2 regions of the Nocardia sp. NBC_00511 genome follow, and region 2 is predicted to be linked to the other one. Evidence: riboswitches for the same ligand, from Rfam matches in the RefSeq annotation. Region 2 holds a riboswitch; the other holds the start of a gene.
What was found. A riboswitch is a leader RNA that binds a small molecule or an ion and turns the genes downstream of it on or off. The one in region 2 is predicted to bind glycine.
Positions count from the first base shown of each region.

Region 1: linked by a shared signal. The riboswitch ahead of OG300_RS40640 (hypothetical protein) and the one ahead of gcvP (aminomethyl-transferring glycine dehydrogenase) in region 2 are both predicted to bind glycine.

Region 1 covers NZ_CP107849.1:8,723,016-8,728,054, forward strand. The annotation lists gene OG300_RS40625 (Ig-like domain-containing protein) at 1-649, shown strand, start outside; gene OG300_RS40630 (hypothetical protein) at 735-1,046, opposite strand; gene OG300_RS40635 (cyclase family protein) at 1,151-1,831, opposite strand; glycine riboswitch at 1,967-2,056, shown strand; gene OG300_RS40640 (hypothetical protein) at 2,191-2,718, shown strand; gene OG300_RS40645 (class I SAM-dependent methyltransferase) at 2,781-3,617, opposite strand; gene OG300_RS40650 (helix-turn-helix domain-containing protein) at 3,686-4,120, shown strand; gene OG300_RS40655 (FAD-dependent oxidoreductase) at 4,122-5,039, opposite strand, start outside.
Region 2 covers NZ_CP107849.1:3,246,157-3,251,195, reverse strand. The annotation lists gene OG300_RS15380 (MerR family transcriptional regulator) at 170-739, shown strand; glycine riboswitch at 871-966, shown strand; gene gcvP (aminomethyl-transferring glycine dehydrogenase) at 1,123-3,963, shown strand; gene OG300_RS15370 (hypothetical protein) at 4,041-4,451, opposite strand; gene OG300_RS15365 (substrate-binding domain-containing protein) at 4,543-5,039, opposite strand, start outside.

The sequences.
Region 1 (5,039 bases), 3.4 Mb from region 2:
GGTGGAGGGCGCGTTCTACTGGGTCAACAACCGCGAGGTGCGGTGGCGGCCGCAGAGCTATTGGGCGCCCGGCACCAAGGTCGATATCGCGGTGAACGTCTACGGGCGTGACCTCGGCAACGGGCTGGTCGGTGACACCGATCTGACCTCGAGCTTCAGCATCGGCGACGCGACCGTCTTCACCGCCGACGACGACACGAAGATGGTGACGGTGGAACGCAACGGGCAGGTGATCAAGACCATGCCGACCTCGATGGGCAAGAACTCCACGCCCACCGACAATGGCGTCTACATCGTCGGCGACAAATTCGACAAGATCATCATGGACTCCTCCACCTACGGCGTCCCGGTGAACTCGCCCAGCGGCTACAAGACTCCGGTCGACTGGGCGACGCGAATCTCCTACTCCGGCATCTTCTTTCACTCGGCCCCGTGGTCGGTGGGCGCGCAGGGCTCGTCCAATACCAGTCACGGCTGCCTGAATCTCAGTCCGTCCGACGCCAAATGGGTGTACGACAACGTCAAACGCGGCGACATCACGATCGTGAAGAACACGGTCGGCGGCACGCTGTCGGGCCTGGACGGGTTGGGCGACTGGAACATTCCGTGGGAGCAGTGGAAGGCCGGCAACGCCGACGACAACCGTTAGCGGCAACCGCCGCACACAACGCGAAGGGGCACCGGCGAATCCGCCGGTGCCCCTTCGCTGTGCTCGCTCCGGGTGACGTGGTGCGTCAGTGAATGATCGGGCCCACCGTGCCGGGCGAGACGCCGCCGCAGCCGAGTGCCGCCATCCCCGACAGCGCCGAGGCGCTGCCGATCACGGTGCACAGGCCCTTCTGGCCGGAATCGGTCGAGGAACCGCCCGCAGAGCCGAGACTGAAGCCCGAGGATCCGAAGACCTCCGACACCATCGGATCGGTGCTGGTGGTCGCCTTGGTGTCCGAGTTGGACGAGTCAGTGAGAACGATCTCCGCAGATGCGGCGGGTGCGACAGCCAGAATGGTCGCGGCGGCCAGTAAAGCGGATACAGCACAACGATTCACGTGGAGCATCTTTCTGGTCGAGCACGGTGCGGGGGCCCCGACTCCCCCCGGGATTGCATGAAGTCTACGAATATCGAGTGATCCGCGCTACAAACCCTGAACAATCAGGTATCAATCACAGTTTCCGTGGGTATCCGACTGTCCTCGATCCGTGCCACCGCCCGCACCGGAGCGCCGTCACCACCCGGGATGCGCAGCGGGAACAGCGAGACTTCGATCCGCGCCCCGGTCTGCTGCGCGGCCCGCACCTGCGCGAGATCGGTCAGATTCTCCGCGATCACCGCCTGCGCGCCGCACAGGATGCGATGCACCGGGATCTCGAGCGCCGGGGTGGGGTCGACACTGAGCGCGTCGATGCCCACGGTGCGCACGCCCGCGGCGATCAGCAGTTCGGCCGCGGCCGGGGTCAGGTGCGGATGGGCGAGGTATTCGACTGTGCCCCAATGCTGTGACCAGCCGGTTTCCACCAGCACGATGACGCCGGGCCGGACCTTGCCGGTGAAGTATTCGGGGCCGATCGCCCCGCGTGCGCCCGCGTCGCGCGCGTCCACCAGCACCGCGGGCCCCGCGAACCGTTCCAGCGGAAGCTCATCCAGGGCGGGCAGCGAATCGTCGATGTGCCGTGGGGCGTCGACGTGGGTGCCGGTCTGCGAACCCAACGCCAGGTGCAGCACGTTCACACCGTCGAGCGCGACGGTGAGTGCCGGTCGGACCGTGACCTCGGGATCGCCGGGGTACACCGGCATTCCGGTCAGGATCGGTACCGAGAGATCGATGATGCGCACGGATCGCCTGCCTCTCCGAGTTGTCGCGAGACTACCGTGAGTTCGGCCACAAGGCACCTGCCAGCAGTTTGCTGAATGGTGTCGGGAAGGTTGGCGTCGACTAGGGTCGTGAGATAACCGAACATCGGGCCGCTAGGAGTCGGAGCGGGAGAGTCCCCGCTCGACGGGGGCGCCGAAGGAGCAACCTCCCCGGAATCTCTCAGGCACAGCTACCGTTTCGACCAGGCCACTCTGGAAAGCAGGCGCACCGAGCGCCTCACCTACGGTGCAAGCCGCGTCAGCGGTGAAACTCTCAGGTCCCGTGACAGAGGGGGAGTTCCGATAGCCGGGCGGCTGCCCGGCGGACCAGAGGACCTCCCATGCCCGTCGTTTCCCCGGTAGTCCGTGTGAGTGGTGACATCTCCCTCGTCGATTGCCCGCCCCGTTCGGTGCGTCTTCCGTTGCCCGCCGCCGACGTCCTGACCGCCGCCGCGCGCGGCCGCCGTCCCGCCATCGCCGAACTGCTGCGCTTCACAAGGGTTTTCGTGACCGGATACTGCCGGGCCGGGCTGGGCACCATCCGGCTGTCGGACGAACTGGCCGTTCAGGTGTGCGAGGCCGTGGTGGGCGGCTGGCCCGCCGCGCACGCCGCGGGTCGCGACTTCCTCGAGTTCGCCTACTCGACCGCCCGGCGCGCGGTCCGGGTGTGCCGCTACGAGGTGCCCTCGTGCAGCCCGCTCACCCCATTGACCGATCTGCAGCGTGAGATCGTCACGCTGCGTGTGGTTCTCGGTCTCAGTGTGTCGGAAACAGCTGCGGCACTGCGTATCCCGATGCTGGAGGTGCATCGGGACAGTGGGCGCGCGTTGAAGACCCTGAGCGCCCGGCCGCATCGCCGCATCGCCTGAGGCGCGGCCAGACCTGGCCGCCTGGTCTGTCGAAATCGCTTACCGTCGAACAACATTCGAGGTCAGGCGTGTGCGGTGACCATCCAGCAGGCGGCGTTGTAGCGGACCTCGTTGCCGTGCACGAAGGGGGCGAAGGCTGCGCGCGCCGTTTCGATTACTCGGCTGCGCAAGGGTTCCTCGACGTTGGGGAGGATCTGGCCGAGGGGGCCGAAGCGGGAGAGGTAGCCGAGTAGTTCGGGTTCGGGCATGACGCTGGTGACATCGAGTTGGCTGATGTCGATGTCGGTCCAGCCGCTGGCTTCCAGGACGGTGGTGACGAACTCGCGGTCCGAGAAGCCGAATTGGCCGGGCGCGTTGGGGATTCGCGGAGGGAGGTCGGGGAGTAGGGGAGCGGCGGCGCGCTCGGCCGCTGTCATGAAGGGGTTGTCTTGCGTGTCGCGCCATACGATGGCGGTGAGGCTGCCGCCCGTACGTGTGGCGCGGCGGAGGTTGGTGAAGGCCGCGATCGGGTCGGGGAAGAACATCACTCCGAATCGGGACATGATCATGTCGAAGGTGGCGGGCTCGAAATCGTGGGTCTGGGCGTCGGCGCACAGGAAGCGCACCGGCAGGTCCTCGCGGTCGGCGTTCGCCTGGGCGGCGGTGACCATCGGCTCGGCGATGTCGACGCCGGTGCAGCGCACCTCGGAGCCCAGCGTCCGCGCCACCGCCAGGGTGGTCGCCCCGAAACCGCAGCCGACATCCAGCACATCGTGTGCGGATCTGGATTTCACGGCGTCGACGAGGATCGGTTCGAAGGGCTGCATGACCTGGGTGAGCATCGCCTGGGTGTCGACCCAGGCGTGTCCGGAGGGTCCGTTCCAGCGCGCGGATTGCTCGTTCTCGGCCGGAGTGGTCATGGTCGCGGTCCTTTCCTCGTGGGGCACCTCGATACACTGTCTCAATTCAAGTCGACTTGAGGTCAACCATGGAAACCCTGGATATCGGCGAGGTGGTGCGCCGCTGCGGCATCCCCGCCTCGACCCTGCGGTACTACGAGGAGAAGGGCCTGATCGTTTCCTCGGGCCGCCACGGCCTGCGCCGCCAATACGACGCCGATGTGCTCGAGCGCCTGGCGCTGATCTCCCTGGGCCGCACCGCCGGATTCAGTCTCGACGAGATCCCCCTGGTCTTCGGCGCCGGCGGTGAGCTGCGGGTGGACCGGGCGCTGCTCGCCACCAAGGCCGACGACCTCGACCGCACCATCGCCCGGCTCACCATCGTCAGCGCGGGCCTGCGTCACGCCGCCGCCTGCCCGGCCCCGAGGCACGCCGAATGCCCGACCTTCCGCCGCATCCTGCGTGCGGCGATGGACGGCGACCTGCCGAGTGTCGAGAACGTTCTGAAATCCGCTGTGCCGTAGCTCAACCGAAGAGCTGCCCGGCCATCCGGAGTGAGCTGTCGACGGTGTCGAAGCCGCGTGGCACCATCACCCGCTCGTAGTCGGCGACCGCCGCCAGCACGGACTTCTCACCCCGCGCGGCCGAAAGCAGTTCCGCCGCAAGGGTTGCCGCGTCCTGCAGTGCCGTGTTCGCGCCGACGCCGCCGGTGGGCGGCATGGTGTGGATGGCGTCGCCCAGCAGGGTGATCGGCCCGGACCGCCACGGTTCCAGGCGCTGTCCGGCGCGAATCGTGATGGGGAAGAAGCTGTCCGGGTCGGCGTGCGCGATGAGGGCTCGCAGCTTCGGATGCCAGTCCGCGGTGGCGGCCGTGACGACCTGCCACAGGTCGGCGGGATCCAGCCGGTAGAGCCGGTCGTCGGGGACGCCGAGCTGCTCGGTGGTCGCGGCGTAGGCAACCATCAGGTAGTCGACGGCCCCGACCGGGCGGTCGCGGAAGCGCTGCGGAGCGAACCCGACCCCGCTGCCGGATTCGCCTGCGACCCAGATGAATCCGCGATCGAAATCCGCGGGCAGCAGCGTGGTGGTCTGCGCGGTGAGGGGCATCCGCCCGTACAGGCAGCGCAACCCGAGATCGCGTACCTCCGCCTGCGGCAGCAGCCGTCGCCGCACCGGTGAACCGACGCCGTCCGCGCCGATCAGCAGGTCGCCCTCGTCCCCGCCGCCCTCCGCGAATTCGATACGGACACGGCCGGATTCGGTGATCCGGTAGTCGGTGAGGGTGTGCCCGAAGTGCACGGCGTCGTCGAGGCCGGTGAGCAGGCCGCGGCGGAAGGTCTCGCGATCCACGTGGGTGATCTCGTCGTCGCCGAGGCCGTCGAAGGTCTGCGCCATGGTCTGCCGCAGGTCGCTCGTGTATCCCGCCACCAGGTCGCCGTTGAT
Region 2 (5,039 bases):
TCTACCTCAGGTTTAGGGTGAGAAACACGCGCTCGGCCAAGCTTTAACCGGGCCGATTTTCCCGCGACAATCAGGAGAGTAGCCTCGATTGTCAGGCCACGCTCCAGGTCGATGCTGTGCCGGACGAAACGCACAAGCCCTGATAGGCAAGGCAGTAAGGGAGTAGTCAGTGGGAGATCATCCGCAATCCAAGGATGTGGTGCAGCCAGGGCTGTTCCCCGATGACACGGTGCCGGACGAGCTGGTCGGCTACCGCGTGCCCAGCGCTTGCCAGGTGGCCGGGATCACCTACCGTCAACTGGACTACTGGGCCCGCACCGGGCTGGTCGTACCCTCTATTCGCAGCGCCACCGGATCGGGCAGCCAGCGGCTGTACTCGTTCAAGGACATCCTGGTCCTCAAGATCGTCAAACGCCTGCTCGACGCCGGCATCTCACTGCAGAACATCCGCATCGCGGTGGATCACCTGCGCAGCCGCGGCGTCCAGGACCTGGCCGGCATCACCCTCTTCTCCGACGGCGCCACCGTCTACGAGTGCTCTTCGCCGGAAGAGGTCGTCGATTTACTGCAGGGCGGACAGGGCGTCTTCGGTATCGCCGTCAGTGGCGCCATGCGCGAATTGACCGGTGACATAGCCAATTTCCCGGCCGAGCGCGCCGAACTCGGCTCCACCTCGGACCGTCCGGAGGATGAGCTGTCCTTCCGTCGCAAGGCCCGGATCAACCGCAAGACCGGTTAGCTCCCGCTCCTCGAACGCGCGTCGCCCACCGGGTGGCGCGCGTTCGCTGTCTGCGAAACCCGGGCAACCCGGTGTGAAATCAACCCAGGCAACATTGCCGTAACTTGACGCCGCTTAAACTGGCAGTGCGTCGCAGCCGTGCGGGAGAGTTCCGGGGATAGTCTCGGACGCCGAAGGAGCAGCACCTCCCCGTCAATCTCTCAGGCACAAGGGACCGTGCGGAGTTACGACGCCTCTGGAAAGTGATGGTCGCGAGCCATCCGCCCATGGTGAAAGGGCTCGGCAGGTCCGGGCGCGAATCTCTCAGGCGCCCAGGACAGAGGGGGAGGGCAGACGAATCGTCGGTCCCCGGGCCGACCCACGCCCACCCCCTTGGAGCAGCCGTGATCTGGACTCGATCGTTCGCCGACCGCCACATCGGCCCCGACAGCGGCGAAACCGCGCGCATCCTGGCCGCCGTGGGCGTCGAGTCGCTGGACGAACTCGCCACCAAGGCGGTGCCCGCCAGCATTCTCGATGCCTCCGGGACCAATGGCCTCAGCGTGCTGCCGGACGCGCTGTCCGAGCACGAGGCCCTCGCCGAGCTTGCGGCACTGGCGAATTCGAACACCGTGGCCACCTCGATGATCGGCCTCGGCTACTACGACACGCTGACCCCGCCGGTGTTGCTGCGCAACCTGGTGGAGAACCCGGCCTGGTACACCGCGTATACGCCCTACCAGCCGGAGATCAGCCAGGGCCGCCTCGAGGCGCTGCTCAACTTCCAGACCATGATCGCCGACCTGACCGGCATGCAGGTCGCCAACGCCTCCATGCTGGACGAGGCGACCGCCGCCGCCGAGGCGATGACGCTGTTGCAGCGGGCCAATCGCAAGAGCAAGTCGCAGCGGCTGCTCATCGACTCCGATCTGTTCCCGCAGACCCGGACCCTGCTCACCACCCGCGCCGAACCGCTGGGCATCGAGATCGTCGAGGCCGATCTGTCCACCGGCGTGCTGCCGGAGGGCGACTTCTTCGGCGTGATCGTGCAGCAGCCGGGCGCGTCGGGCCGGATCGTGGATTGGGCTCCGGTCATCGAAACCGCGCACGAGCGTGGCGCTTTGGTCGCGGTGGGCGCGGACCTGCTGGCGCTGACCCTGATCACCCCGCCCGGTGAGCAGGGTGCGGACGCGTGTTTCGGCACCTCGCAGCGCTTCGGTGTGCCGCTGGGTTTCGGTGGCCCGCACGCGGGTTACCTCGCGGTGCGCGAGGCGCACGCGCGCCAGCTGCCCGGCCGTCTGGTCGGCGTCTCGGTCGACGCGGACGGCAGCCTCGCCTACCGGCTCGCGTTGCAGACACGTGAGCAGCACATTCGCCGGGAGAAGGCGACCTCCAATATCTGCACCGCGCAGGTGCTGCTGGCCATCCTGGCCGCCATGTACGCCTCGTATCACGGTGCGGACGGCCTGCGTTCGCTGGCGCGGCGGGTGCACGGGCACGCGCAGTGGCTGGCGGCCGGACTCGGTGACGCCGTGGTGCACCAGAGCTTCTTCGACACCGTGCTGGTGAACGTGCCCGGCGGCGCGGAAGCCATTGTGTCCAAGGCGAAGGGGCGTGGCATCAACCTGCGCCTCGTCGACGCCGACCACGTCTCGATCGCTTGCGACGAGGTCACCACCGACACCCACGTGGTGGACGTGCTGGACTGCTTCGGCGCGGAGATCCCGGTCGGCCCGGAGGGCGCGCTGTTCCACGGCAAGCAGCGCCCGCACATCGAGGTGCGCACCTCGGAGTTCCTGACCGCGCCCGCGTTCACCAGGTACCGCACCGAAACCGCGATGCTGCGCTACCTGCGTGCGCTCTCGGACAAGGATATTGCCCTGGACCGCAGCATGATTCCGCTCGGTTCCTGCACCATGAAGCTCAATGCCGCCGCCGAGATGGAGTCCATCACCTGGCCCGGCTTCAATCGCGTGCACCCGTACGCGCCGGTCGAGGACGCCCCCGGCCTGATCAAGCTGATCGAGGATCTCGAGGGCTGGCTGTGCGCGGTCACCGGCTACGACCGGGTTTCGTTGCAGCCCAACGCCGGTAGCCAGGGCGAGTACGCGGGCCTGCTGGCGATTCGCCGCTACCACCTGGATCGTGGTGACTCGCACCGGGATACGTGTCTGATCCCGTCGAGCGCGCACGGCACCAACGCCGCGTCGGCGGCCATGGTCGGCATGCGGGTGGAGGTCGTCAAGACCCGCCCGAACGGTGACGTGGACCTCGACGACCTGCGCGCCAAGATCGCCGATCACGCGGATCGCCTGGCCTGCATCATGATCACCTACCCGTCCACGCACGGCGTCTACGAGCACGAGGTCGCCGAGCTGTGCGGCCTGGTGCACGAGGCGGGCGGCCAGGTGTACGTGGACGGCGCGAACCTCAACGCGCTGGTCGGGCTGGCGCGGCCGGGCAAGTTCGGCGGCGATGTCAGCCACCTGAACCTGCACAAGACCTTCTGCATCCCGCACGGCGGCGGCGGTCCGGGCGTCGGCCCGGTCGCGGTGCGCGCGCACCTGGCGCAGTACCTGCCCGGCGATCCGCTCGAGACCGGGTCGCACGCGGTGTCGGCGGCCAAGTACGGTTCGGCCTCCATCCTGCCGATCACCTGGTCCTACATCCGGATGATGGGCGCCGACGGCCTGCGCCGCGCCACCCTGACCGCCATCGCGTCGGCGAATTACCTTGCACGCCAGCTCGATCCGCACTTCCCGGTGCTCTACACCGGTGAGAACGGCATGGTCGCCCACGAGTGCATCCTGGATCTGCGCGAGATCACCAAGCGCACCGGCGTCACCGTCGACGATGTGGCGAAGCGGTTGGCGGACTACGGTTTCCACGCTCCGACCATGAGCTTCCCGGTGGCGGGCACCCTGATGGTGGAGCCCACCGAGAGCGAGAACCTCGAGGAGCTCGACGCCTTCGTCGCCGCCATGGTGGCGATCAAGGCCGAGATCGATCAGGTCGAGGCCGGGGTGTGGCCGGTGGCGGACAACCCGCTGCGCGGCGCGCCGCACACCGCGGAATGCCTTGTCGGCGAATGGAATCACCCGTACAGCCGTGAGACCGCGGTCTACCCGCAGGGCGTGAAGCACGCCCGCGCGAAGGTGTGGCCGTCGGTGCGCCGCATCGACGGGGCCTACGGCGATCGCAACCTGGTCTGCTCCTGCCCGCCGCTGGACGCCTACGCCGAGTGATGCACGGCTAACTCGATCCTCGAAAACCACAGCGCCCCATCCGTCTTCGCGACGGATGGGGCGCTGTTGCTGGACTGTCAGGCCGTGACGGGCCGGTAGGTGGCGATGGCCCAGATGACGATCACGTCGAGCGCGATGATCAGCAGCGACCAGGCCGGGTAGTAGGGAATCGAGAGGAAGTTCTCCACGATCGACAGCGCCGCCATCAGGATTGCGGCGGTGCGGCCCCAGGTGGTGCCCTTGAGCAGGCCGATGGCGACGATGATCTCGATGATGCCGAGGCCGATGTGGATCCAGCCCCAGCCGGTGGTGTTCAACTTGTAGACGTAGTCCGCGCCGACGACCAGCAGGTCGTCCGCGGCGACCGCGGAGATGCCCTGCAGGATCGACAGCACGCCGATGACGAACAGCAGAATGCCGGCCGCGATGGAGGTGCCCGCGGCCAAGCCCTGCTTCAACGTGGCGTCGGGTTCTGTACTGTGTGCCATTCGCCGAATATGCCACTTGTTTGCTGGTGGATGCGTAAAGCGATACCAACGTGTTGCTTGGGCCGGTTTCGCACGGTTTGTCGGTTATCGCTCAGGGTGTGGTCAGCGCGTGCGAGACCGCGGTGCCGAACGGCAGGTCAGCGGTGGTGGCAACCTTGGTGTAGGTGCCTCCGGTGCGCTGGGAGAGGGTCTCCAGGGTCTGGGTGCCGGGCCCGCCCACCACGATGATGTCGACCCGCACCGGTTTGGCCGGATCGCTCACCGCGGCGAGATCGGCGAGCAGTTGATCGCCGGTGACGCTCGAGTCGTCCTCGGGCCCGTCGGTGATCAGCAGGATCGAATTGGTGCGGGCCTTCGCGTAATTGCCGAGTACGGCCTTGTAGGCGGCCTCGAGCGTCGGATAGGTGCGGTCGGGTTTCGAAGGGCTCGCGGTGACGCCGGTCAGGCCCTGCCCGATGGCATTGCGCTGATCATCGGTGAGTGGCGCGGTGGCGGTGAGCACCTTGTACGGGTTGTTCCCGTCGAGGTTCTTGGAGTACTCCCACACGCCGAGCCCGAAACCGGACGGCATGACGGTCATGGTGGAGT